2 regions of the Lysinibacillus sp. NPDC093197 genome follow, and region 2 is predicted to be linked to the other one. Evidence: riboswitches for the same ligand, from Rfam matches in the RefSeq annotation. Region 2 holds a riboswitch; the other holds the start of a gene.
The links. A riboswitch is a leader RNA that binds a small molecule or an ion and turns the genes downstream of it on or off. The one in region 2 is predicted to bind FMN.
Positions count from the first base shown of each region.

Region 1: it holds a riboswitch for FMN, as region 2 does, so the genes downstream of both, ribE (riboflavin synthase) here and ACIP9G_RS09495 (ECF transporter S component) in region 2, are expected to answer to the same signal.

Region 1 covers NZ_JBIVOH010000002.1:411,766-415,194, reverse strand. Annotated here, with positions in the region: gene uvrA (excinuclease ABC subunit UvrA) at 1-434, shown strand, start outside; FMN riboswitch at 782-907, shown strand; FMN riboswitch at 1,029-1,154, shown strand; gene ribE (riboflavin synthase) at 1,311-1,949, shown strand; gene ribB (3,4-dihydroxy-2-butanone-4-phosphate synthase) at 2,007-2,636, shown strand; gene ribH (6,7-dimethyl-8-ribityllumazine synthase) at 2,654-3,121, shown strand; gene ACIP9G_RS07920 (spore germination protein) at 3,257-3,429, shown strand, end outside.
Region 2 covers NZ_JBIVOH010000002.1:733,823-737,251, reverse strand. Annotated here, with positions in the region: gene ACIP9G_RS09500 (RNA polymerase subunit sigma) at 1-1,262, shown strand, start outside; FMN riboswitch at 1,559-1,755, shown strand; gene ACIP9G_RS09495 (ECF transporter S component) at 1,983-2,570, shown strand; partial or broken gene ACIP9G_RS09490 (recombinase family protein) at 2,839-3,429, shown strand, end outside.

The DNA.
Region 1 (3,429 bases), 320 kb from region 2:
AATCGGAAACAAAGATTTCTCGCATGATTGAAATGCTATGTGAGGTTGGGTTGGGTTATCTTCAATGGGGGCAATCGGTCAAAACTTTATCTGGCGGTGAAGGACAGCGTATTAGGCTGGCAAACGAATTAAGTAAAGCATCCAAAAACCACACGCTTTATTTATTGGACGAACCTACGACAGGTCTTCATCCATCTGATATTAAATTGTTACATGCTTTATTAAACAGACTTGTCTGTGCCGGAAATACCGTTATCGTCGTCGAACATAGTCTAGAATTAATCCGTGAATCTGACTGGGTTATCGATATTGGACCTGAAGGAGGAGCCGCAGGTGGTAAGCTTGTAGCTGAAGGAACGCCAGAGCAAGTGGTAAAAGTATCGGATTCCTATACGGGGATGTTTCTGAAAGAAGTACTCGCCGAAGCGTTCTAATTACATTTAACAAACGGCACTTTAGAAAAATACCAAAAAGTGGAAAATTAAAAAGAATACGCTCTTTTAGTTAAGATGAAGGTTACTGTACATCTTTCTACTAAAAGAGCGTATTTATTTATTTATTTATTTATTTATGAACCATTCAAAAGTCCATGCAAACGTTACTATTTTAAATTATCCCCAAAGTCCCTTGCTCCTTATTCATACGCTCAATTATTAGCTGGTTGCTTTAATTTGCACATGTGGATTGTGCCAAGGCAATTAAACTGCACAAAATAGCCATTAAAAAATTTTAAGTGGATAATGTATTAAAATAATGTTATCGTATGAAGTAACTAAATAAACATATCCTTCAGGGTAGGGTGAAATTCCCAATCGGCGGTGATGAAGTAATTCAAAGTCCGTGAGCGCAAGCTGATTTGGTGCAAATCCAAAACCGACAGTTACAGTCTGGATGGGAGAAGGGTAGATGTGTAAGCTTTTTAAATTCATATGACTTTAAAAGGTCTATTTGGCTACGCTTATATTCAAAACTACTTCCCATCGCCTTCGTTGGGGAGTTTTTTTATTTAGTTAAAAATTTAATAGGTATCTGTTCTTCGGGGTAGGGTGAAATTCCCAATCGGCGGTGATGAAGCAATTCAAAGTCCGTGAGCGCAAGCTGATTTGGTGCAAATCCAAAACCGACAGTTATAGTCTGGATGGGAGAAGAACGATGAGATGGTAGCCTTTGGAAAATTTATTCCCATTAGGTTTATTTAGTGACGTCTTATGAATTAGAACTCCCAAACCCCATTTTTATATGGGGTTTTTTGTTTGTCTTGTTTAAGCAATTACAGGTCAAAATTTAAAAAGTAGAAAGTAGGTGAAAAAATGTTTACAGGTATTATTGAGGATGTTGGTACAGTAAAAACCTTGCAAAACGATAGACAAAGTATGAAAATAACTGTTATTTCGCCAAAGATAGTATCGGACGTGCAGCTAGGAGATAGTATAGCTGTCAATGGCGTGTGTTTGACAGTAACACAATATAATGAGCAGGAACTGACAATGGACGTAATGCCTGAAACAGTGAAAGCGACAAATTTGCAGCAACTCACGGTTGGTAATGCAGTAAATTTAGAGCGTGCAATGCCTGCGAATGGACGTTTTGGTGGTCATTTTGTTTCAGGGCATGTTGATGGAGTGGGAAAAATATTACGCAAACGTCCAATGGCCAATGCAGTATACATCGATATAGAACTTTCAGAGGAATTAACTAGCTATTGTATTCCTAAAAGTTCAATCACAATTGATGGAACGAGTTTAACGCTCTTCCATGTGGCAAAAAACAGCGTCACCGTATCGCTTATTCCACACACATACAAGGAAACCGTATTAGGGACAAAAAATGTTGGATCACCAGTCAATATTGAGACCGATTTAGTTGGTAAATACATTATGCACCAGCTACAGCGTGGTCAGCAATCACCGACCATTACAAAAGATTACTTAGCGAAGCATGGGTTTTAACCTGTCTTTGAAAGTAAAGAATGTACAGTAAATTAAAGTTTATTAGGAGGTGGCAATTTGCTACATTCAATTGAAGAAGCAATTGCAGATTTAAAACAAGGCAAAATGATTGTTGTCGTGGATGATGAAGACCGTGAAAATGAAGGGGATTTACTTGCCCTTGCAGAGTTCATGTCACCAGAAACGATAAACTTTATGGCCACATATGGAAGAGGGCTTATTTGTACGCCGATTTCACAGCAGCTTGCACAACAATTAGCGTTGCATCCAATGGTCATAAATAATACAGATCATCACCAAACGGCATTTACTGTAAGTATTGATTACAAAGATACAAAAACAGGCATTAGCGCCTTTGAACGTGCGTTGACAATTCGAAAAATGCTAGAGTCACAAGCGCAAGCAACTGATTTTCGTAGACCTGGGCATGTATTTCCCCTTATAGCAAAGGAAAATGGTGTTTTAGAACGTAGAGGGCATACGGAGGCAACTATCGATTTAGCAAGGCTTTGCCGAAGCATACAAGCTGGTGTTATTTGTGAAATCATGGGGGATGATGGTGAAATGCTTCGCTTTGATGACTTAGTCAAATATGCGGAAAAACACAAATTAAAAATGATTTCGATTGATGCATTAGCAGCCTATCGTCGTCAACAAATACAAGGAAAAAATTCACTTACAGTGTAAAAGAGGAGAATCAATTTATGGGGAAAACATTTGAAGCACAATTAATTGGCAATGATTTAAAAATAGCGGTAGTAGTTGGTCGATTTAATGAATTTATTACTAGTAAATTATTAAGCGGTGCAATGGATGGGCTAAAACGTCATGGTGTAGACGAGGATTTAATTGATGTTGCGTGGGTACCAGGTGCATTTGAAATTCCATTTATTGCAAAACAGCTAGCGGAAACAAAAAAATATGATGCCATTATTGGTCTTGGCACAGTTATTCGTGGCTCTACAACACATTATGATTATGTTTGTAACGAATCAGCAAAAGGCATAGCTAACGTTTCACTTACAACTAACATACCAGTTATTTTTGGTGTTGTCACAACTGAAAATATTGAGCAGGCAATTGAACGCGCTGGGACAAAATCTGGTAATAAAGGTTATGACGCAGCAATATCAGCTATTGAAATGGCGAATTTACAGAAAATGATTGGCTAAATTTCAATGACATAATGTATAGGTGAAAAGGATAACTGCATAATTTGCTGGACATTGGGAAAAATATTGTATGTGTATTTTAGTACAATAATTTATTTGAATCGAGTTCAGTAGGAGATGAGGAATATTCAATCAATGAATCAAAATATCGAATTGAAAACGTTGAAAGAACTATTTCAACGCTCTGCTGACGTAATATTTCAATCTTATACCTTTCAACAGCATAATGTTCATTTTATTACATGTGAATCAATGTTCGATCAGTTATTATTGAATAAGGTCATTATAAATCGAGTCCAATCTTTGTG
Region 2 (3,429 bases):
AACAAATGTTGAAGAATGCCCCGAAGCTGACTGATAACCGTTCGAAAGAAGAAGTGTTGAAACGATTGCTAGCAGATTCACGTCTGCAAGATAATATACATCTTCAAGAAGCAATGCAACAACCAACAGATTCAAAAGTGCTTGAAGAGCAAGAGCAGTCTATTGCTGCTCATGAGAATGAAAGCATCAAGCCGATGCAAAAGCGTAAAAAGAGTAAGTTACCTATTTTTAGTAGTATTGCAGCTGTTTTTGTACTATCAATAGCAGGGTACGTGTTTTTAACAAATAATAATCCAGTTAAGGATGAGGCAAATGCCCCTCCTGAAAATTTTTCTACGATGCAAGAGGATCGAGCTATACAAGAAAATGAAAATGCAGATGGTGTGATGAAAGCGAATATCGGTGCCGAACATGCACGAATGCTATCGCTTCGGACATCAGTTTACGAAGACGATTTAGCAAATGCAGTAGTATTTAGAATCGGCTTACCAGGTGGCAATGCTGATAGCATACCAATGACCTATGTAATCCCGAACGAAAAATTAACGGCTGATTTTGGAAAGAAAAAGCCGACAACTCTACAAATGTATGAAAAATACGCACCACAAATTGATGAGGAAGCACTTGGTTTTGCTAATTATCATCCATACAAAGGTGAGTTGAAGGAAGAGGGTGAGACGCTAGTTCACGTCTTACCTAAAAAAAATGATTACGATGTAGCTTCAGCTTCCGTAACAAAATATTTAAGCTCGTTAAAAGATACTTTTTCCGACTCTGAATATAAAGCGATTGCGTTAAAAAATGCAGATGGTACTCCTTATGAATTTTCGCAGGTTGGTGAGCCAAGTGAGCCTATACAGTTAACGAAAGATAATCATTACAACTATTATTTATATACAGAAGAAAATGGTACTGAATATTTATCGCCAGACTTCCACCAAACATATCCTACTGTTACAGAGGCACTTATCGCAATGCGTGATAAAAAAGATGATATTTATGTACCTGTCATCCCTGAAAATGTAACGTACACAGTGAAAGAAGAAGAGAGTGGTGTTGTCATCACCTTTGACGCACCGCTGGATTTAATGACAATGGATGCTGTGCGGGCAACGCAATTAATCGAGGCCATGATGCTGACAGCTTCAAGCTTTGATAAAAAGCTACGCTTAGATAACGTCGTACAGGATAGTTGGGAAGGCTTTGATTTAACAAATTTTTTACCGATACCTGTAGGTGCAAATAAACAAACAATGCAGTAACAAAGAAAAACAGCTATCTTTTATGAGGTAGCTGTTTTTTTGTATGAGTTGTCTGATGGAGAAAACGCGGAAATCGGGTGCTGAAGCGCGGAATCCGGCTGTTGAAACGCGGAATCACAGTGCTAAAACGCGGAATTCGTCGTTCATGGCTGAATTCGAATTACCTGAACTCGAAAATCAAATGGCCCTTTTATAGAAGCATTCATTAAAACATACAAATTTAATCGGAATTTTTTAAGCAGAAGTATTTACTTTTATGTGATAAAACATTATAGTTAATTTATAAAATAATATTGATTCATCTTCGGGGCAGGGTGAAAATCCCGACCGGCGGTAATAGAGTTGTAAATCGCTAGTGTTGTACTAAACTACATTAGCTCGCATGATTTACTAAATGGCTCTTCAGCCCGCGACCTGTGCAAAGTTTTTTTTGCATGGCTGACTTGGTGCGATTCCAAGGCCGACAGTATAGTCTGGATGGGAGAAGATGAAGGTACGATCGTCATTCGTTGTTACGAATTAAGCTATGTGCGAGCGTTTTTTTCAGTGTGTCTACTAATTACACTGTATGCACAAAAAATAGCTAGTAATGGCGTTATTTAATCATGCCTTTTCTCCCTTATGCTGATGTGCATAAGGGTTTTTTCGTGAAAAAACAATCGATTACGTCGTAACCTTTCTTCTTGCAAGATTGAATCAGCAAAGAGGAGAGAGTTTTCAATGAAGAAAAATATCAAACTGCAATCGTTTATTACGATTGGTATGCTAAGTAGTATTTCGTTTTTATTAATGCTTTTTAATTTCCCGATTCCGCCGTTCCCAGCATTTTTAGAGGTGGATTTCAGTGATATGCCAGCTTTACTTGCAGCTATCACAATGGGTCCAGTTGCGGGTATTTTAGTAGAACTATTTAAAAATATACTGGATTGGATTTTCTCGGGTACGCCTACAGGGGTTCCGGTTGGACATATTGCAAACTTTGTGACAGGTATATTATTTATTTTACCAGTATCATTTGTTTTTAACCGTTTTAAAACAATTGCGGGTCTTGTCGGAGGTTTGGCGACAGGAACGATCGTTATGGCAGTAGGGATGAGCTTTTTAAATTACGCAGTATTTTTACCGATGTACACTTATTTCTTAGGTATGGAGCCAGTAGTTGGCGATTCATTATATAAAATGATTATTGCAGGTATTTTGCCGTTTAATATCGTAAAAGGTGTTCTATTAACAGCTATCATGGTGTTACTGTTCACAACGATGCGTAGATGGATTGAACAACAACGTACAATGTATTTATCAAAATAATATGGAAAAAAAGTATGATTTAGGATAGTGTTCAAGTAATGACACCTTCTGGACTGTTATGTCTATGGAGGTGTTTTTTGTTGATTAAATTTGCAATTTCAGATTTCCTTTCAGAAAAAGAGTTACAGAATTTAAGCAAAATACATTAGATGGCTATACAATGTTCTCTCATACGGAAAGAACAAAAAGCAGGAAACCGTGCCATTGACAGACAAAGTTATCGATGATTTATAAATGTAAAAAATGGTAATTAAAGGGGTTGGATAAGATGAATACAAAGACATTCGGTTACATTCGAAATATCAACTACGGAGCGAAACATTGAACGACAATTAATAAATATGCAAGCACTTGATATAGCAGAGAGAGACACATTCATTGATAAAGCGAGCGGTAAGGACTTTAATAGACCATTTTATCAAGCTTTAAAACAAGTTATTCGTGAAGGCTATTTAGTTTATATAGATGCATTGGATTGTCTAGGACGTAACTATGATGAAATTACTAAAGAGTGGAAGCATATTATTAGAGAAATTAATGCAAATATAGTTGTATTGGAAAATGAAACACTATTTGATAGTCGTAAATTTAAAGGGATGGGATGGGCGAAAGGATAAGTTAATGGAAGATCAGTTTCTCTCATTGCTTTCATATGCTTCAGACTAAGAACGACAAAAGCTACTCAAACGACAAGCAGAAGGTATTGCAGAAGCAAAGAAACAAGGTAAGCATCTAGGTAGACCACAATTAAACCTTGATACGCTTAGTAAGCAGCAACGTACAGACATAGAAACAAATTATCAGGTATTGAAAGATAAAGAAATAAGTGGCGGTTTGCTGAAATATTAAAATTGAAAAA